Linked DNA regions of Ancylothrix sp. D3o. The protein of the gene in region 1 interacts with the protein of each later gene in a pairwise test. Links are inferred from orthologs where the notes say so. Each region holds a gene or a part of one and is shown on either strand. Other genes may lie near its edges.

Region 1 (10,687 bases):
AGTTGATTTCTGGGCCCCCAGGAATTAGCAGAAGCGTTGAGAACTTCGACAGGTTGGGGGTTGGGGGTTGTTTGGAGGCGTTCTACCAATAGCCGCTCAATGAGGGCAGAGAGAATTTGGTTTTGATCTGTCCACCAACTGCCATTAGCCACAGAATCACCCAGGAGTAAAATTCGCTTAGTATTGGCCGGTGGGATAGGGGAGATCGGCTGGCTCCGCATTGAATATTGGTTAATAGAAATTTGATTGCCAAAGCGTTTAACTTTTTGGTTCGGGCTCAGCAGGTAGCCGATACGCGGATGGGGAATGTAGAGCAGGGGGTTTCCCAGACCAAAGATGAGCCTGCCTGCTAGTTCGAGGCTCAGCAAAAGGCTGCTGAGGAGGGTTACAAACACCAAGACGAGAGATAGTTTCATTGATTGAGGGAATTCTACGGGGGTGGCGTTTTGGTTGTTGTGTTTGTGGTAGGGGAGGTTGCCGGCTATATTACTTTAAGGTGTTTTATATGCCTGTGTTTTTTTGTGTGACTGGTAGCCCGCGTCCGAAGGGTAGATTGTGGACTTAATTGAAATTTTTAAAACAGCGAACCCGATTATAGGTGTTGTTCATTTGATGCCCCTGCCAACTTCGCCCCGTTGGGGTGGCAGTTTGCGGGCTGTTCTCGACCGAGCACAGCAAGAGGCGACTGCTTTGGCTTCTGGGGGTGTGAATGGCATCATTGTTGAGAATTTTTTTGATGCTCCGTTTACGAAGGGGTCGGTCGATCCGGCGGTGGTGAGTGCGATGACGCTGATCGTCGGGGAGTTGATGAATTTGGTTACGGTGCCGGTGGGGATTAATGTTTTGCGGAATGATGCCAAAAGTGCTTTGGCCATTGCTTCTTGTGTGGGGGCAAAGTTTATCCGCGTTAATGTTTTAACCGGCATCATGGCTACGGATCAAGGGTTAATAGAAGGTCAAGCCCACGAGTTGATGCGTTACCGCCGCGAGTTGGGCAGTGATGTAAAGATTTTGGCGGATGTTTTGGTTAAACACGCTCGTCCGCTGGGTAGCCCGAATTTAACAACGGCTGTACAAGAAACAATTGAGCGAGGTTTGGCGGATGGGGTAATTTTGTCGGGTTGGGCCACCGGCTCGCCTCCGACTTTGGAAGATTTGGAGTTGGCGACGGCGGCGGCTGATGGTGTGCCGGTGTTTATTGGCAGTGGCGCAAGTTGGGAAAATATCTCGACGCTGATGCAGGCGGCTGATGGGGTGATTGTTTCTTCTTCGCTGAAACGTCATGGCAAAATTGACCAGGCTATTGATCCCATTCGGGTTAGTCAGTTTGTGGAGGCGACACGCCGTTATGTTGCTTCTAAGCCGGTGAGTGTGCAGACAAAAGCTCTGCCGGTGTTGTAGGCTTGGCTACGCCCACCGGCCTTTTAATGGTGGGCAAAATTTTTCAAAGTTTGAATCTAATATCCAGAATTCAATGCTGAGCTTTGCCCCGCATACGTCGTCATTTTTAATTTGCAAACGATAGAATCAAAACGAGATTGGTTAGTTGTCACCGGCACTGTCACACCGGCCCGGTTACAAACAACCAACGACAACTTAAAATCTAAAATCTAAAATCGTTAAATCTAAAAAAGGGTTATGGCTCGCAAACGTTCTACTCCTTGGATTCACCGCAGGTCTCGGTTGCTTATGGCTGGGATTGCTGTTGCGGGGGCTTTGGAAACTGCTTTTTTGACGGTGGTTGAGTTTGCTGGTAAGGCGAGTGCGGTTTGTCCAACCAGCGGTTGTGAGCAGGTGCTTACGAGTCCTTATGCAAAGATATTTGGTGTACCGCTGACTTTGTTTGGTTTTTTGGCTTATGCGACGATGGCCGGTTTGGCGGCGGCGCCTTTGGCTGTGAATCAGTCAACTAATAAGGATTTACGCCTTAAGTTAGAAAATACCACTTGGCCGCTGATGTTTATTCTTGCTACGGCAATGGTGGTTTTCAGCGGTTATTTGATGTATATTTTGGCGTTTAATATTAAGGCGTTTTGTCCTTATTGTTTGGCTTCGGCTTTGTTTTCTTTGTCTCTGTTTGTTCTGAGTTTGGTTGGGCGAGATTGGGATGATATTGGTCAGCTATTTTTTAATGGCGTGATTGTGGCGATGGTGACGATAATTGCGGCGTTGGGAGTCTATGCTAATGCTAATAATGTCATTTCACCGAATACGGCCAATGCTCCGAATGCAGCGCCGGGTAAGGGAGAAGCGCCAGCGGTGACGACGGTTTCGGGTGAGTCAGAAATTGCCCTTGCTCGTCATCTAACCCAAGTAGGAGCGAAGGAATACGGGGCTTTTTGGTGTCCGCATTGTTATGATCAAAAGCAATTGTTTGGTAAAGAAGCTTCGGCTTTGTTGGATTATGTGGAGTGTGACCAAGAGGGCAAAAAATCTCGGACTAAAATGTGTGTAGATGCGGGAATTAAGGGTTATCCAAGTTGGGAAATTAAAGGCCAAATTTTGCAAGGGGTACAATCTCTTGAAAAGTTGGCAGATATTTCTGGATACACCGGCCCGCGTAATTTCAAAAACAATCTGGGCATTCAAACGGCTCCTTAAAGGCTAAATCCACAACAAAGTCCGCCTTTTGGCGGACGGCGTTTTCAAAACAGCAAGATAAGATTTTTTTGGAAAGGAGGATAAAAAGATTATGGCTAAAGTTAATACGACTGAATCGGTGGAAGCGTTGGCTGCGGAAATTGGGGAAAATGTTTATATCGATATTGCCAAATGGCATTTGTATTTGCGGGAGGCTCATTTGCATACGGTTTTGGCTCAGCAGCTTTTTCCTCTGTTAGAAAAGAATGGGGTGAATGAGGATGAGGTTTTGCGTATTTTGCAGGGGACTATTGTTAAGTTGGGTGGGGGAAAAAGGGAGCTTCCTCTGTCTGATTTGGTGCCGGTGCAAGCTCAAGTTCAGTTGATGGATGTTTTGGAAGAGTTTCAGCGGAATATGTAGTTGGGGATTTTTTTAACCGCAGATAAACGCAGATAAACGCAGATAAATGCGATTATCTGTGGTTAGTTTTTATGGGTTATCTGTTGAGTTTTTGGCGAATACGGGCCACGAAAATATCAACTTCGGGTAATTTTAGCTGGGTGGCGAGGAGGGCAAAAATGGCTAAACCGGCCCCTCCGGCTAGGCAAAGTTGGATAAGTTGAATTAGTAATCCTTCGGTTCCTAGGAGTTTTTGGGTTGCTAATAGTGCTCCCCAGGTGACTCCTCCGCAGACAAAACTTGCGCCGGTGAGGGTTAAAAGCGGCCATCCCCAGTCTTGCCAGGGTAAGCCGTTGAGTTTACGGTTTAGGTAAAACAAGAGCATGATCATTGAGATGGCGTTGACTCCGACGGTGGCTAAGACTAAGCCTGGGGCGGCAAAGTATTTAACTAGAATGTAGTCGAGTACAACGTTGATGAAGATGTTTATGATGCTGATCCGAAAGGGGGTTTCGCCGTCGCCTAGGGCGTAAAAAACTCGCACTAATACGTCTCTTCCCAAATAGACGAACATTCCGACTGAGTAGGCGATGAGGACGGGGGCGACAAAGTTTGAGGCGTTTTGGTTAAAGGCACCGCGTTCGTAGATGACTCGGACGATGGGATAGGCAAGGGCGATCATTATAGCACTGAGGGGCAACATTGTCAAGCCGGTGAGGATTAGTCCTTGACGAATGCGGTTTTTAAGTTCGGGCCAGTCTTGGGGGTCGGTGAGGCGGGAGAAGATGGGGAGCATGGGGACGAGCAGGACGTTGGAGATGATGCCGAGGGGGGTTTGGATGAGGAGGCCGGCGTATCCAAGGGCTGCGGCGGCTTGGGGGATGAAGGAGGCAAACCAAAGGTCTGTGTAGACGTTGATTTGCAGCATTCCAGAGGAGAAGGTGGCGGGGCCAAGGATTTTGAGGATGTCGCTGACTCCGGGTTGGTTGAAGTTGAAGCGCAGGCGGAGGGTGCCAAGACCGGCCCGCCATTGGGCAATGACTTGAACTAGCCATTGGAGGATGGCACCGGCCAAGGTTCCCCAAGCAAGGACGAGTCCGCCGAGGAGGGCGTATTGGGGTTGGGTGATGTTCGGGCCCAGGTGGACGGTGAGCCCGATCAAACCAAGGATGAGGGTGAGGCTGGAGAAGAGGGGGCTGATGGAGGGTAGCCAGTATTGATCGGCGGCGTTGAGGGTGCCGAAGCCTATGCCGATGAGGGCGGCGAGTACGGCCATTGGGGCCATGATCCGGAATTGTTGGATGGCGATGTCGCGGATGATTTGGCCTTCGGGGGTTCTGGTGAGGCCGGGGGCTACGAGGTCGGTGGCGGGTGCGGCAAATATTATGAGGAGGATGGTGACGATCAGGAGGATGCCGCCGACTAGGGTGGTGATGGTTTCGACGAGGGGGGCGGCGTCTTCTTTTTTGCGTTTGGCGAGGACGCTGACGATGGCGCTGTGGAAGGGGCCGTTAATTCCGCCCAAGAGGACGAAGAGGAAGCCGGGGATGACGTAGGCGTAGTTGTAGGCGTCTACGGCGGCGCCGACTCCGAAGGCTGCGGCTATGGCTTGTTGCCTGATGAGGCCGAAAATTTTGCTGATGAGGGTGGCGGCGGCGACGATGCCGGCGATGTTGATGAGGGAACGGGTTTTAGGTTTTGTCACTGATGGTTGAGAATAGTTAGGGCTACCGTTGTTTATTTAAGCTTAATGATGAAGTTTGTTTACAAGTATCCGCCTTTGTTGTCGGGGATTTTGATTCGCCGGTATAAGCGGTTTTTTGCGGAGGTGGAGTTGGAGAGTGGGGAGGTTGTGACGGCACATTGTGCGAACACCGGCCCGATGACGGGGGTTTGTGTGCCTGGGGCGCGGGTTTGTGTTTCTTGCTCGGATAATCCTAAGCGGAAGTTGGCTTATACTTGGGAGTTGATTGATTTGGGGAAAAGTCAGCCGGTTTGGGTGGGTGTGAATACGGGTTTGCCGAATCGGGTTATTAAGTTGGCGCTTGAGGAAAAGTTTTTTCCTGAGTTGGGGTTTTATTCGCAGGTTAAGGGGGAGGTTCCGTATGGGGTGGATAAGAAGAGTAGGGTAGATTTTTTGTTGTTAGGAAATGATGTGGATCGGCCTATTTATTTGGAGGTGAAGAATACGACTTTATCTGAGGGTAATTTGGCTTTGTTTCCTGATACTGTGACGGAAAGGGGTCAAAAACATTTGCGGGAGTTGATGGCTTTGTTGCCGCATTCGCGGGGGGTGATGTTGTATTTTATTAATCGGGGAGATTGTACGGAGTTTTCGCCGGGGGATGCGTTTGATCGGGTTTATGGGGAGTTGTTGAGGGAGGGGATTAAGAGGGGTTTGGAGGTTTTGCCGTGCCGGTTTGATGTGTCTCCAGAAGGAGTTAAGTTTTTGGGTTTGGCGCGGTTGGTTGTTTGAGGTTTGGTACGGATTAAACCACCGATTAAACCACCGATTAAACCACCGATTAAAATCGGTGTCTACAAGAAGAAAACCCCCTCCGGGGGTTATAAAGGTTTAAGTGTTGGGAAGGTTTGAAAATTTTATTGAAAATTTCAAGGTGGATTTTAAGCGTTTGATGGTGGGTAGTTTATTGTTGAAATTGGGCGAGTAACCAAGAACCGGCTTTTCCATGATTTTGTTGGCGGCTGCGTTGTAATGCTTCTTCTAGGATGGAAATTTATAAACCGGGTAAGACTTGCGATTGAGTGATTTTTCGACTGCCTCCTTTTTATACAATCTTGTTGAGCAATGGTTTGAAATCGCGCACGCGCATAATTTTCATGGCGTTGATGTTAGCTAGGCCAAACATATTGAAACAGGAGATCACCGCAGGGAAATTCGATAAGTTTGGACTGTTTACTGCTATTCCTCGGACTTCGGTATAAGTTTCATATCTGTATATATGCCTGCGACGCAACTAACAGATCATGTTGCCTGCACTACTTCCCCAAACTTAAACCAACAACAGCTATGTTTTTGCGCCTACTACGCGCCGCCTGAAAAAAAAATAGGTGTGAGCGTAGCAGAACAAATATAAACCTTTTACCTCGCAGGAGGAGCAACTAATTTCCTCTGCACAAACTCTCGATTTTGCAGCGCTTGCGGGTGAGATGGGTTCAGTTTCAAAGCTTCATTCAAAGCCAGCAAAGAATCTGGATATTTTTCCAAAAATCTTAAAGCTATTCCTTTACCGGCCCAAAAATCAGCATTTTTCCCATCAATTTTAAGGGCGCGATTGTAAGTCGTCACCGCTTCTTCATAACGTTTTAAAGACATCAAAGCCAAGCCTCGATTGTAACAAGCTTGAGCCAAATTTGGATTAATTCCAAGAGCGCGATCTGCGGCTTCAATCGCACTTTCATAACGCTGTAACCGCCACAAAGCAGCACTTTGATTCACCCACAAATCAGCCAATGTTGGAGAGTCGCCCACATTCGCATCACCCCTAAGTCCGCGTTCGTAAGCCGCCACCGCATCTTCATGCTGCCCCAAAGTTGTTAAAATTCTACCTTGATTAAACCAAGCTTTAGAAGAATTTGGATTAATAGCAATTGCCTGCTGACTTGATGCCAAAGCATCTTGATACCGGCCTAAACGCCACAAAATACCACTGCGGTTACTCCACGCATCTGCATAATTTGCCTCTAAACCAATTGCCCGGTTAGCAGACGCCAACGCCTCCTCAAAATTGCCTAGGCCGGTCTGTGCTGTTCCCCGTTGATTCCAAGCATAAGCTAACCCGAACTCTCCCCATTTTCCATCTCCTTCTTGAATGGATTTATCACAAGCTTCTAAAGCTTCTTTGTACATATTTAGCCGGTTTAAAGTCGCGCATTGATTCACCAAAGCCAGAGAATATTTAGGATTAACTTTCAGAGCCCATTGATAAGAATTTGCAGCATCAGGATGCCGGCCAATAATTCCTAAAAGAATTCCATGTTGTGTCCAAGCATCAGCATTTTTAGGCTCAATTGCCAACGCCCTGTCATAAGCTGTTATTGCTTCTTCATACCGCATCAATTTTGTTAGAATTTGCGCTCGATTAAGCCAAGCAATTGCCGCTGTACCAGTTCCCCAATTTGCATTAATTTGGAGCGCCCGATCACAAGCATCCAAAGCCTCATAAGATTTGCCTTGCTGCCAGAGTACAACACACTGACCGGCAAAAGCCAAAGAGTAATCAGGTTTTAGCTGAATCGCCCAATCATACGCCACCAAAGCTTCGCTAAATTTTCCTAATTTTGCTAAGGCTTCCCCTCGATAATACCAAGCTGCCGGCGGGCTATTTTTTCCCCAATTCGCATCAGACTTTAGTGCTGTTTCGCAAGTTTGCACAGCATCATTATGTTTACCCAATTCTGATAGCGCCTGACACCGATTTGTTAATACTTGAGAGTTGGCCGGTTGCAAACGCAAAGACCGGTCATAAGACGCCACCGCTTCTTCATACTGACGCTGCACCAGCAGCACATCCCCCCGCTCAGACCACAAGGCCGGATCATTAGGATTCAAACCCAACGCTTGATCGCAAGCTTTCAACGCTTCTTCATATTTTCCTGTGGCTGCCAAACTTCCACACAAATCAGCCCAGTATTTAAAATCTTGCACCTTTTCGGCAGCCATTAACTTAGCACATTGCCCGCCAAAAGTCAAGCCAAAAATTGAGAAATAAACAATAAAATTATGCCCAATTTTTATGGACAATGGGTGGCTTTTACTGACAACTTTGTTGTTTTCCATCGGGCATAATTGCTCCACACAAGTTAACTTTGCTTAGATCAGCGCCTTCTAAATTAGCACCCTTGAGATTGGCTCCACTTAAATTCGCCCACTCCAAGATTGCCCCTTGCAAATTCGCATCTCTCAAGTCCGCATTAAACAAATTTGCTTCCCGTAAATTTGCTTCTTTCAGATTAACACCGGCCAAACTTGCATTACTCAGCCTAGCACGTTTCAGGCTAGATCCTTGCAAATTTGCACCCTCCAAATCAGCGCCGGTTAAATCCCTCTCTTCTACTTCTTTATTCACAATTTCCCAGACTAATCGCCACTTACTTTCTAATAAAACTTTCTCTCCTAATTTGGCATTTTTCAGATTAGCATTCTTTAAATTAGCACCTTCCAAATTGACATTTTTAAGTTCAGCACCGGCCAAATCTACCCCAGCCAAAGAAGCACCCCTCAAATCAGCATAAAGCAGACTCGCATTTGTCAAATTGCTACCGCTTAAATTCGCTCCCCGCAAGTCCACAATAAACAGGTAAGCTGATTCTAGTTTCACCCTTTGCAAATTTGCTTTTTGTAAATCCAAACTTTGTAAACTTGCCCCACTTAAATTTGCCCCCACCATTGTTTCACCGGCAGCACCTTTGTTGACAAGTTGCCACACCGGCTGACCTTTGCTATCGAGTTTTGTTGCATCGTCTATAGTCGTGCCTTTTAAATTTGTCCGAAATAAATTCGCTGCTTCTAAATTTGCACCTTTTAAATTCGACCCTTCCAAACTTCCGCCTTCCAAGTTCGCACTTTTTAAAATTGCTTTTTCCAAATCGGCATTTTTTATTTGGGCATTTTTCAAATTTGCTTCCGACAAATCCGCCTCTTTTAAATTGGCATTTTCTGGGTTCGCCCCTTCTAAAATTGCTTGCTTAAGAGTGGCTTTTTCCAAATTTGCATTGGTTAAATTGGCATTTGTCAACCCCGACTCATTCAGCTTGGCATTTTTCAAATTCGCCCGAAATAAATTTGCTCCTTTTAAATTTGCTCCTTCCAAATTTGCTCCTTCCAAATTTGCCCCTTCCAATTTGGCATCCCCCAAATCGGCATCAGTTAAATCTGCCCCTTTCAAATTTGCACCGCGAAGCTCAACACCGGCCAGCCTCGCCCCCCGTAAATTACACTCGGCACACTGTCCTGTTTTTTCTAACTGTTCTAGTTGTCGCTGACTGGCAGCGCGTGTGGGTGTTGGCAAATACAAACATCCCAAAAATAGCAGAATTCCTAGCCAAATTTTGACCGGAAAACCGGCCTTTTTAACTAAATAATTTATCCCCCAAAAAATACCGATCATCATCATATTATTTACCCTCCATCGCTTCTTTTTCTCCCCTTTTTTGGCATCAGCCCGGTTTAGAACATCAATTCACTTGTGGCGATAATTCTGCCGGTTCGAGAGGCACATCTGGCGGTGGTTTAATCGCACCATCACCGGCACCGGCCCCATCAGCACCGGCACCGGCACCGGCCCCATCTTTCCCTGAAGCCGCCCCATCACCGCCGGCCCCATCTTTCCCTGAAGCCGCCCCATCTTTCCCTGAAGTAGCCCCATCTTTTGGTGGAGCCGGAGGAGGAGGTGGCGGTGGAGCCAATCTTTCAATAATCACCGATCTTTTAATTTCTTTGCCCTCCTCATTTGTAACTTGAAGAGTCAGCGTTTCCGTCCCCGCTTCTGGACTGATTGGGTAAGCCACCTGCCCCTGTGCCAGCACACTACCAGGAGAGGGTACCAGTTCCACTTTTATATTTTTGCTGCCTTGAACTTGCCAAGAAAAAATAATAAAACGCTCCTTATTTGTTGCCAAATCAACAATATATTTAGGCGGAGCCGGTTTGCCATTAATATTAAATTCCGTAATTTCTGTAACAACCGCAGCGGCGGTAACTTTGATTTTTTCTGTTTTTTGAGATTCTAATTTTTCGGGTAAATTTTGCTGTTGTATCACCGTTAGCTCAAAAATATACTCTCCGGCTTGAGTCGCGTTTGTTGGCACATTTTGGCACACTAAAGTTTCCGATTCAACCTCCTGTGCGGAAGTTTCATTTGTGGCCGGTGGAACAACACAATAAGGTTGCAGTTCCGCCGGTGTACCATTACTAAAGTCATAGCGTTTTAAAGGGCTAATGACCGAGTTATCCGGGGCGCGACCAATCAAAGTTAATTCTTTAATTTGTTTGGGATTAGCAACTTTCCAATTTAAAAGCACAGAATTACTGCTTGTGGCCGGCGGTTGAGAGGCTGGATCACTAGGAGTAGCGGTGGAAGCTACTGCTTCTTGGTAAGCCGGTTGTGTAGAGGCAAATTCGAGAATTTTTGCCCCAGGAAGCGGTAAAATTTTTAGGGTATTAGTTTTAACTATTTCGGAAGGAACCCCACTGCTGGTTTTGGGAATAACCGCTAATTCAAACACATAATCACCGGGGCTAGTTGCGCCCGTTGGAATTTTCTGGCAAAGCAAAACCGGCAACTCTCCTGTGACTTGGTTTGTAAGGCAATAGCCTTTAAGTTCTGGGGGGATACCTTGACTGAAATCGTAGCGTTTTAAAGGGCTATTAACTGAGTTATCAGGAGCGCGACCAATCAAAGTTAATTCTTTAAGTTCCGAAACATTAATTACTTTCCAATTAAGGAGAATGCTGCCGGTTTGTGGCGTTATATTAGGAGTTTGAGTATTAGGAAGAGAAGCAGTTAAGGATAAACCGGCCCCTAAACTTAAAGGCATAGATGTCAATGAAACTCCCCCTCCTTCTTTATACACTGGTTGGTCGGATGAAAATTCGACAATTTTGGGTAGCGGGGTAGCAGAAATTGTAATCGTATTTGTTTTCAGACTGAGTACCTGCGGCGAGTTATCTCTGGCAAAAAAAGG
Region 2 (10,834 bases), on another replicon or contig:
GCAGTCTTTGCTTTATTTGTTTGGGTGGCCGGTCAATTTGCAGGATCGCCCTGGAATTGGCGAGAAACCTCCCAAACTCTCCTCGAAACGTTGCAACAATACTGGCCGGAATGCCTCGCCCTTTTCATAGGCTTAGAACTGGGTGCAATGAGTCATTCTTTAAGTGATGTAACTGGTTCAGCTTATAAACGCTTCCAACGCCAAGGCGTCCAAGGCTTACTTTCTCCCAAACGCAAAAAACGCCGGCCGGTTCGCAAAAAGAAATCTCAAAAACATAATAAATAAAGTGGCAAAAATTGCCAATAAAGTTAACAATTATCAAATAGTGATTCAGTAATTACAATGTCTAATCCTCACACCGGCACCCTCGAAGCTTTGCAAAAATTAATTGAAGTTGTAGCACAATTGCGTTCTCCCGAAGGCGGTTGTCCCTGGGATTTAGAACAAACCCCAGAAACCCTCATTCCTTATATTATCGAAGAAGCCTACGAAACCGTCGAAGCTATCCGCAGCAAAGATAAAAAAGCCATTACCGAAGAATTAGGAGATTTACTCTTACAAGTGGTATTACAAGCCCAAATTTTCAGCGAATATGGCGATTTTACGTTAGCAGAAATCGCCAATGGGATCTCCGAAAAACTTATCCGCCGGCACCCTCATGTTTTTGGCGATGTAACTGTCAACTCTGTGGAAGAAGTGCGGCAAAATTGGGAAGAAATTAAAGCCTCAGAAAAAAGCGAGCCTGCTTTACCTCCTTTGAGTGCTAAATTTAGCAAGTATGCTCGCACATTCCCCCCGTTAATGGCCGGCATGAAAATTTCTGAAAAAGCCGCCGCTGTTGGGTTTGAATGGGATAATGTCGAGGGAGTTTGGGCAAAACTGCATGAAGAACTAGAAGAGTTTAAATATGCGGTTGAACATGAAACAAAAGAACAACAACAATCGGAATTAGGCGATATTTTGTTTTCTTTGATCAACTTAGGCCGGTGGCATAATTTAGACCCAAGTGCTGCCTTACAAGACACCAATCAAAAATTTATTGCTCGCTTTTCCCAAGTTGAAACTTTTGCAGACCGGCCCCTCACAGAGTACAGCATCGAAGAATTAGAGGAATTGTGGAGGAAAGCCAAAAAGTTAATCGCTCAACAAAAACAAATGAAAGAAAAGCAAATATGATAAAATCGATATAAACATTGCTAAATACAATTTTCAATTTGTGAAAACCGATCCAATCTTCTACCGGCTATTTCAACTTTTCCCCAGCGCCTTATTAGAATTGATAGGGCGAGATCCGGCAGAAGCAAACGTTTATGAATTTACCTCTGTAGAAGTCAAACAGCTTGCCTTTCGTTTGGATGGATTATTTTTGCCGGCCACAGAAAGCCCAGAATTTCCCATCTATTTTGTAGAAGTGCAATTTTACAAAGAAAATGACTTCTACTTTCGCTTTTTTGGAGAAATTTTTCTCTATCTGGCGCAATACAAACCAAAAAGAAATCCTTGGTACGCTGTTGTCATTTATCCCACAAGGGATATGGAAGCAGAAGAAACCTTACAATATGGCATTCTTTTAGAAAGTCAGCGTGTAAGGCGGGTGTATTTGGATGAGTTAGAAGAATTGCCAGAAAATTCGATAGGTTTGGGAATTGTAAAATTAGTGATGACACCGGCAGAAAACACAACAGAACAAGCACGACAATTAATTGACCAGACAAGACAACAGTTAGCCGGTGAAGATATCCAGCGGGATGTCTTAGAATTGTTAGAAAGGGTTCTTGTCTATAAATTGCCACAGTTAAGCACACAGGAGCTTGAGCAAATGTTCACTTTAGAAGACTTAAAAAAGACCAGGGTTTACCAGGAAGTCCGGGCCGAAGTCCAGGTAGAAAATGTGCAGCGTTTGCTTCAGATTGGCCTGAGTTTAGACCAAATTGCTCTAGGATTAGATTTGCCAATTGAAGAAGTAAGAAAAATCGCTGAACAATCTCAATCTTAGCTTGTTTAGGTTGGGAGTAGCTTAACTATTAAGAGCATTTCCCAACCTGTAAATTTTACATAACTTGCCGGCCAAACAGTTACGATACCTCAGAAAAACTCATTTTTTTTCTTAAAAAAGAGCCGGGGCTACAAAACCTAAAAAAATAAACCCAACCCCCATAACCAACTTCCAAAAACGCGGATAACTGTTATACGTTTTCCCCGTATCTGTTTTAATTTTCAGCAAATCAACCCAAGGGCCAACCCCCCGCCGAAACCAACCAATTGCACTCACTTCTTCCCCAATCAAACTACTCGCAAGACCAGTACCAAAAAAGAAATTACCAACCGGCCCTAACCAAGAAGCATACCGCAAATACATCAAGCCTGTTTTATCTTTAATCTTCAGATCCGAACCGGCAATATATCCCGCATCTCCGCGTCCAATTAACTCCCCATCAAGCTGTACAAATTTGCCCCGCAATAAACTAGCATAGGGGTCAGACATCAAAGTTAAAACATCAGACTTTGGTGCAAGCGGCGGTTGCGGAAACATGAACGCCGCCTTAATAATCATTCCCAAGCCAATACCGGTAAACCACAACCAGAAAAACACCTTAAAATTGCCAGCCACAAACAACATTATCAACCCTAGTGCAAACCCAATAACCGCCACCAAAAAATCCGATTTAAACAGCAACAAATCTAAAGCAAAATCTCCGTAAAGTCGTTTCTTGCTCAACTTTTTGCCTTCTCGCACCACGCGAGCCATGTCAAATTCTGTTTCTAAACCTAACTGTTCCGCATAAGTTGTTAAGGCACGAATTCTTTTTCCTGTCAAGGGATGCGTTGAATTTAACTCCACCCACCAACCCCAAGGATTAAACATATCCCACAAGAAAACTTTACCAATTTGGGCCGGTTGTGCTGCAATACGATAAGCTGTTCCCGAAGTAGCTGCTGCCTTGGGATCATAAATTCCTAAAGCACGAGTTCCTTCAATTAATTGACTCGGTTCTTTTGCTTTTTGCCCTTCTTCTACAATGCCATAAGCAATTTTAATCAAAGCCCGCGATAACCCATTAGGATTGCCGGTGACTTCTGCTGCAAAACGATCTGCAAAATATTCCCGTGTCCGCGATAAGTACAGCGTTAAATACGTTCCTATCAAATAAAAAAAGTAGGCCATTGTTGCAGCCGTCTCAATACTATCTCGGATTTTTTTGTTGTCGATATAATTCTTCAACCGGCGCCCATAACTGTACACCAAATAAGTAATCTGTACCAGCGTTGCAGCCAAGGTCATCACGGCAAAATCCCAATGCACAATATGACCTAATTCGTGTGCGTAAACCGTCGCTATTTCGTCATCATCTAAGTAAGTAAATAATCCCTTACTAACCACCAGACGAGCCGTATTTGGCAAAGACCCATAAGTAAAAGCTGTTGGATTTTCGTCATCAATAATTCCTAATCGCGGTTGCTGGAGTTTTTTGTTTTGACAAACTTGGCGAATTACTTTAGCCGTCTCAGGGCTTTTTCGCTCAATTTCTGATAAATTTACCCAGCGCGTTCCATAAAGCCAATTTTGCGCTAAATCCATCAAAATCGGCGATAAGAAAAACATCACTGCATTGAAAACAATTGTAACTATAATTGCTAGTCCTAAACCCATTGAAGGATTATTACTTTGCCAAATAAGACCCAAATTCAAAAACAGCACCAAAACCATGCCAAAAAGCAACGACAGGGTAACACCACTCGCTAGTCCTAAACTGCCGGCAAACCCCACCATTGCCAGTTTGACACTTATTTTTGCGGCCCGTCCCGCCTTGGCAAAGCGATTTGTGTTTTCTGGTTGAGATATTTGCGAATTTTCTGCCGGCAGGCCGGTTTTTGGTTTCTTTAAAGAGGGAAGTGTTTGTTGTACCCAACTTTGAACTAAAGGATTTTGATTTTGTTGGAGTTGCTCACACAAAGCAAGCGCTTTTTCTAAATGGCCGGTGCGCTGATAAGCTTTTACTAGCCACATTTGGGCCTGGGAATAATCTTGAGAGTTGCTATCTTCACAAAGCTGTAAATATTCTTCCAACAGCGGAATCGCTTCCACATAACGCCGCTGTTTGATTGCTATATTTCCAGCCTGAAAAAGTTCGCCGGCTTGTTTTTTTGCTGGAGTTGCCGATTTTACTGTGGTTGACAACACCGCTGCTATTTTTTCTACCCAACTTTTTACCTGTGGGTTTTCATAAGTTGCCATTTGCTGACAAATTTCTAATGCCTTTTCTGGCTGTTTGTAGCCCTGATACGCCTTCACCAACCACATCTGCGCTTGAATGTAATCTTTTGAACGGGTATCCGCGCAACTCTGACAAAACATTTCCAGATGTTCAATAGCCTCAAAATAGCGTTTTTGACTTGCAGCTTCTATTCCTGCTGTCAATGTGACCGAATTGGGAGACATAAGCATTGCCTCAGTTTACAACTTTATAGAATCTTCGAGGTGAAAATTCCTGATTACGATAATAAAAGTTCCCTATTTGAGAATTTAAATATCACAGCGATTCCAAAAATTTAAAATTCTTAATATTCTCTCTCCAAAAAATAATCCTTTGTCGGCTCTGAACTCAATCCCCCCAAATTACCTAATTTTAAGGGAGAATAGGGGGAGTGAGGGGGATAAACTTTTGCTAGAAAAAAGTTAAGGCATTTTCTCGCGGAAAATCTCTAAAACTGCATCGTGAATCGCGCCATTACTGACGATAACTCCCTGATTATTCATCATTTTTACAGCCTCGGAAAAATTCAGGGCAATTCCGTACATATCGGTGACGCGACCCCCAGCTTCTTCTACTACAATAGCCCCCGCTGCATGATCCCAAATATTCTCTCGATAGTTCGGTGTTTTTGGAGAAGGTAAACGCATATAAAGTGCTGCCATTCCACAGGCAACTGCGCCATATTTTGCCTGCGAATCCATCCGCACGGAAGCTGATGTAAATCCTACTGCTTGTGCTACTGCATTTTGCCGGTCTTGATCGCCATGTGCTGCTTCTACACTCTCAACAAATCGCATATTTGTAACATCATCCACACTCACAACTTTGATGGGACGCAACTCGCCACCGGCCAAAGGCATCATTTCTGCACCTTCGCCACGCACCGCCACAAATAACGCCCCAACTTCGCCGGAATCAAGCTTGAAGGCGGGACAGGCCAAAACTCCAACCTTGACATCACCGGCCTCTACCAGCGCCAAGGCGACGGCATACTGGTCTTGCCGCAAAAAGCCTTTGGTGCCATCAATCGGGTCAAGTGTCCAAAAACGCGGCGCTACTTTGCCATTGCCTCGGTCGATCCAGTCGAGCACTTGTTCCGAGGTGGCATCAGGTAGGATTTCTTTAACATAGTTTGTTACTTTTGTCAAGTTTTCTGCCATTGCCGGCTCACGGAGTTGAGCGGCGTCTTCTTCTCCGACGATGGGATCTTCTGGGAAGGCTTCGCTGACGGCTTTGCAAATGATGGCTTGTGAGCCATAGTCTGCCACTGTGACGGGGCTTTTGTCGCTTTTTTCAATCGCGGGGGGTATGGCGGCGCGGACTTGTTCGCAGAGTTTGGCGGCGCTGATGGCGGCATCAATGGCGATTTGTTTTTCTTTTTGGTAGGACATGGATTTTTTTTTGAAGGTTGTTTTGAGGCTGATATTTTAGACTACTTTAGTGTGGGGTTTTTTTTTCAAGGCAAGGACGCAGATGTTGGCTATTAGGCCCACAGAGGCTTGTTTGAGTTTTTTAGATTGATGTTTAAGGCTTTGCTTAACGGGTTTTTTTTGGTGTCAGAAAGGTTTAAAATTAGGAAATAAGTTAATTTTTGCTGATGTTTTTGAATTATGACGGCGATTGAATTGGCTATTCCTTCTCTTGTGGAAATTGGGCGAGTTACTCGTGACAGCGCACGTCTGCTTGGGGTGCTTTCTTCTGAGGCAAAAAATGCCGCGCTTGAGGCAATTGCTGCTAGTTTGGAGGCTGAGGCGGAGGCGATTTTAGCAGCAAATGCGGCAGATTGTGAGGCGGCTGTTGCCGAAGGTATTGCTAAGCCGCTTTATAATCGTTTGAAATTAGATGAGACAAAATTAAAGGCTGCGATAGCCGGTGTGCGCGATGTAGGGCGTTTAAGTGAGCCTATCGGAGAAATTCAAATTAAGCGCGAGTTAGATGAGGGTTTAATTCTTAAACGGGTAACTTGTCCTTTGGGTGTTTTGGGGGTGATTTTTGAGGCGCGTCCTGATGCCGTGATTCAAATTACGAGTTTGGCAATTAAGTCTGGTAATGGTGTTATTTTGAAGGGCGGAAAAGAGGCTTTGCGTTCTTGTCAAGCAATTGTGAAGGCAATTCACGATGGGTTAAAAAATACGGATGTACCGGCAAATGCTGTGCAATTGTTGACGACAAGGGAGGAAACTTTGGGGTTGTTGCAGTTGGATCAGTATGTGGATTTGATTATTCCTAGAGGTTCTAATTCTTTTGTGCGGTTTGTTCAAGATAATACTCGGATTCCTGTTTTGGGTCATGCGGAAGGAATTTGTCATCTTTATGTTGATAAATTGGCGGATATAGAGAAAGCTGTGCCGGTGACGGTGGATTCTAAAACGCAGTATCCAGCGGCTTGTAATGCTATTGAAACGCTGTTAGTTAACCGGGAAATTGCAGCGAAGTTTTTGCCTTTGGTTGCTGAGGCTTTGCGAGAGCAAAAGGTAGAATTGCGGGGGGATGAGGCTACTTGTGAATTTATCGATGCTGTGCCGGCTTCTCAGGAAGATTGGATGACAGAATATAGCGATTTAATTTTGGCTATTAAAGTGGTGGATTCTGTTGAGGAGGCAATTAAGCATATTAATACTTATGGCTCAAAACATACAGAGGCAATTGTTACCGAAAATGCCGAAATTGCTAAGAAGTTTTTAGCCGAAGTTGATGCGGCGGGGGTTTATCATAATTGTTCGACGCGCTTTGCTGATGGCTTCCGTTATGGTTTTGGTGCCGAAGTGGGAATTAGTACACAACAAATGCCTCCCAGGGGGCCGGTGGGTTTGGAAGGTTTGGTAACTTATAAATATCAGGTGGTAGGTGCCGGTCATATTGTCGCTACCTATGCCGGTAAGGATGCTAAACCTTTTACTCATAAGGATTTGTAAAAATCGATTTTTTTAACCCGGTTACTTTTAAAAAACCGGGTTTTTTTGTAATATAATAATCAAGGCTATAAAAAAACACCGGCCCGCTTGAGGAAACAACAAAATGGCAAGAACCGAAACAATAGAAATACTATCCAGCCGCGAATTAGACAAAATGCGGACGGCGGGAAGATTGGCGGCGGAATTGTTGGCGCATCTTGAACCAATGGTTAAACCAGGAGTTAGCACCCTCGAACTTAATGACGAGGCAGAACGTTGGACAAAAGCTCATGGTGCAACGAGCGCACCCTTGGGTTATAAAGGTTATCCCAAGTCGATTTGTACGAGTGTTAATGAAGTGATTTGTCACGGTATCCCAAACGCTAAAGAAGTTCTTAAAGATGGGGATATTATTAATATTGATGTTACGCCTTTAGTTGATGGTTATCATGGCGATACATCAAAAACTTTTTTTGTCGGTACGCCTTCACCTTTGGCGAAAAAATTGGTAGAGGTGACGGAAAAATGTTTGATGTTGGGAATAGCAGAAGTTAAACCGGGTGCTCGCACCGGCGATATTGGGGCGGCAATTCAAGAGTATGCTGAGGCAATGGGTTTTTCTGTGGTGCGGGATTTTTCGGGTCATGGTGTCCACCGCGTTTTTCACACCGCGCCGGAGATTTTACACTTTGGAAAACGCGGTACTGGAAAACGTTTTCGTGCGGGGATGGTTTTTACGATTGAACCGATGATTAATGAGGGTACTTGGGAGGCAGAAGTTCAGGCGGATGGTTGGACGGCTTTAACAAAAGATCGCAAGCTTTCTGCTCAATTTGAGCATACGGTGGCGGTGACGGAAGATGGTGTGGAAATTTTGACTTTGTTGCCTTAAAATTGGTAGGTTGGGTTTAGCAACCCAACCTACATAAGTTTAGTTTGGCGAAAAATTATGGATTGTATAAAGCTTACCGATATTCGTTGTTATGGTTACACCGGCTATCTGCCAGAAGAACAAGTTTTAGGGCAATGGTTTGAGGTCGATTTGACTTTATGGTTAGATTTAAGGGCGGCTGGAAAAAGTGATGCAATTGAGGATACTTTGGATTATCGTAAGGTGATTTCAACCACGAAAAATATAGTAAAAAATTCCAAATTTGCCTTAATTGAAAGGCTGGCTGAGGCGATTGCTGAGGCGATTTTGGAGTTTGCTGAGGTTGAAAAAATACAGGTTTGTATGACTAAGCCGGCTGCGCCTATTCCTGATTTTGGCGGGAAAATTACGGTGGAAATTTTGCGAGAAAAATAAGGGGAAAAAAGGCTGACAAGTTGCCGGCCTTTTTTCGTAGGTCAATTTTTAATCATCAGGGGTGCTTGATGTGGCGCTATCATCTTGCATCCAAGCGAGGCATTTTTGCATTTGTTGACGCATTGTTTCTGGGTTTGAATGATACCGGCGTCCGTGTCCGGGGAGTACCCATTCAAAGTTATATTCAGCTAATTTTTGCATTGATTTAATTTGTTCGGGCCAGGAATACCAGCAATAGCGGCGAAAGGCATAAAGTTGGTGCAAATAAGTTGACCAAGCGAGATGATCGCCGGTGAAAAGAAATTTGTTTTTGTAAAGCAAAACGGTGTGCCCTTTGCTGTGTCCTGGTACGGGAATAATTAATACATCTGGCAAAAATTCCACCGTCTCATTTCCGCTTAATTGCATTTCGACATCGCGGGTGTCGGCTGTAATATCGTCTTTATGCAATATTCTTTGGCAGTTAAAATGTGCTTTAAATTTGGCGTGATCGGCTACATCATCTCTGTGGGTGAGGTACATATAACGCACTCCTCCCATTGCTTCTAAACGTTTTACTAATGGCGCTGTAAATCGCGGGGAATCAATTAAAATATTGGCTTGATCGTGTACCATTAAGTAGCTGGCTGCGGCAAAGGAATCTTGGGAATGATAGCCGCAATGGTAAACATTTTCTTCGACTAAAAGGGGGAGGGTTTCTTGGGCTTTTTTGATGTCTTTTGGCTTTTCAATTGTGCCGATGGATGCGGTGGGACAAGATAAAAGCGCTTGCATGGCTTGCAGTCTTTCAAGTTGGCTGGCCGGCTGGTTATAGACTGCGGACTGTTCATTTTCTCTGTGGAAAGTGGCCGGTGCCATCCACCGGCAAGTATCGCAGTCAATACAGGTATTATCTACATAAAAGTCGCCGGAAATATTTTCTGGCCGGCGTTGTTGTAATGTTGCCATATTTTTTTTCTAATAAAATTTTATTTTAACGCTTTCCCCTCCTGCCTGTAGGGGCAACCACAGCCAGCGTTTGTTTCGCTTCCTGTAGGGGGAATTGCCTACAGGAGGATTTTAGGTCTGACTAAAATTAGTTGTGAGTTTCGAGAAAAATTCGGATGGTTTCTAAGGCTTTGCAGAAGGTTTAATAATATTTAAAATCGCCTTTAGCATCGACAATAAAAGTTTCATTTTTGGTTTTTTAGTCTAGCGTTTTGATGCGAGATTAAAAAAGAGGGATTTTTCTAGGTGTTCGTATTCTCTCTAGGGGCCGTTTTTTGCTTCCCAGGTTGGGGGATCTTGGTTGAATGCGCTATAGTTTTCGCTGTATTCCTCAAGCATTTTTTCGATGCGGGTAATATCCATTTCCCTATCCGTTGAGTAGGTTTTCGGGAATTTATTGTAAAACTTGTTGGAGAGTTTTTAACATCAAATAGGCAGAAGTGGCGCCGGGATCTTGATGGCCGATACTTCTTTCTCCTAAATAAGTTGCCCGTCCTTTTTTGGCGATTAAGGGGATGGTATTTTTCATGCCTTGTTCGGCTGCAATGACGGCTTCTTTTAAGGCTTCAAGGGTGTTATTTCCTTCAGAGATGGCTTTTGTGAAGGTTTGAGAGGCTGGTTGTAGGGTATCTAACATTGTTTTCTCTCCCAAGTTGGCTTTGCCGCGTTCTCTGACTCCAGAAAGGCCGGTTTCTAAGAGTTTTGCTGTGTCTTCTGGGGTTAATTCTGAGAGACCGGTGACTGCATTACTTGCGCGTAAAAAAAAGGTTCCATACAAAGCACCGCTTGCTCCGCCTACGCTTGAAATAAGAGTCATGCTAACAGCTTTTAAGATGTTGCTGATATCTTTTTCAGCGAGGGTGGGAAGCTGAGTTAAAACTTTTTGGAAACCGCGATTCATGTTAATGCCGTGATCGGCATCTCCAATGGCGGCATCGAGTTCTGTGAGGTAGTCTTTATTTTGCTCGATAACGGTTGCGTAGGTTTGCAACCATTGGAGAATTTGCTGTTTTGTAGTCATGCTTTTAAACTCCCCAGCGCAAGCTGGCTGTTTTCACCGGCGCATCCCAAAGTTTGATCATTTCTTCATCTAATTTTAGCAAAGTTATTGAGACTCCTTGCATTTCTAAGGAAGTGATGTAAGGGCCGATTAAGTTGCGGATAATTGTGATGTTTTTCTTTTCACAAATTTGGGCTAATTGGCGATAGATGATATAGAGTTCGGAAAGGGGAGTTCCACCCATGCTGTTGACAAATGCTAAGACAGAATCACCCGATTGAAAAGGCGGGGTTGTTAATTCTAATTCTTCCCATTCTTGGCTTTCTAAATTCAATTCGCGGATGGTGCGTATGTAGGGGGGATCTTCGAGAATGGAAAAAGTTAACATTTC

What was found.
Region 2: the proteins of sfsA (region 1) and NG798_RS21730 interact in binary tests that used the Escherichia coli proteins (3 or more experiments, as listed by UniProt). The link is inferred for Ancylothrix sp. D3o from one-to-one orthologs.

Annotation. Positions count from the first base shown.
Region 1 is NZ_JAMXEX010000001.1:42,766-53,452, forward strand. The notes cover bases 3,812-6,593. They hold sfsA (DNA/RNA nuclease SfsA), read left to right. Parts: upstream 3,812-4,730; coding sequence 4,731-5,456; downstream 5,457-6,593. Other genes in these bases: murJ (murein biosynthesis integral membrane protein MurJ), read right to left, coding at 3,812-4,685; NG798_RS00235 (tetratricopeptide repeat protein), read right to left, coding at 6,084-6,593. Also shown: NG798_RS00205 (SGNH/GDSL hydrolase family protein), read right to left, coding at 1-416; photosystem I biogenesis protein BtpA, read left to right, coding at 556-1,401; NG798_RS00215 (vitamin K epoxide reductase family protein), read left to right, coding at 1,639-2,601; NG798_RS00220 (DUF3181 family protein), read left to right, coding at 2,693-3,001; more of murJ, read right to left, coding at 3,078-3,811; more of NG798_RS00235, read right to left, coding at 6,594-7,781; NG798_RS00240 (pentapeptide repeat-containing protein), read right to left, coding at 7,756-9,117; NG798_RS00245 (hypothetical protein), read right to left, coding at 9,179-10,687. UniProt on the Escherichia coli protein: Binds to DNA non-specifically. Could be a regulatory factor involved in maltose metabolism.
Region 2 is NZ_JAMXEX010000017.1:10,300-21,133, reverse strand. The notes cover bases 5,090-8,018. They hold NG798_RS21730 (glutamate-5-semialdehyde dehydrogenase), read left to right. Parts: upstream 5,090-5,866; coding sequence 5,867-7,171; downstream 7,172-8,018. Other genes in these bases: map (type I methionyl aminopeptidase), read left to right, coding at 7,275-8,018; NG798_RS21735 (3'(2'),5'-bisphosphate nucleotidase), read right to left, coding at 5,090-5,647. Outside these bases: NG798_RS21755 (metal-binding protein), read left to right, coding at 1-285; mazG (nucleoside triphosphate pyrophosphohydrolase), read left to right, coding at 343-1,176; NG798_RS21745 (Rpn family recombination-promoting nuclease/putative transposase), read left to right, coding at 1,217-1,996; NG798_RS21740 (zinc metalloprotease HtpX), read right to left, coding at 2,108-4,441; more of NG798_RS21735, read right to left, coding at 4,679-5,089; more of map, read left to right, coding at 8,019-8,042; folB (dihydroneopterin aldolase), read left to right, coding at 8,100-8,456; NG798_RS21715 (MBL fold metallo-hydrolase), read right to left, coding at 8,505-9,404; dihydroxyacetone kinase subunit DhaL, read right to left, coding at 9,838-10,464; dihydroxyacetone kinase subunit DhaK, read right to left, coding at 10,469-10,834. UniProt on the Escherichia coli protein: Catalyzes the NADPH-dependent reduction of L-glutamate 5-phosphate into L-glutamate 5-semialdehyde and phosphate. The product spontaneously undergoes cyclization to form 1-pyrroline-5-carboxylate.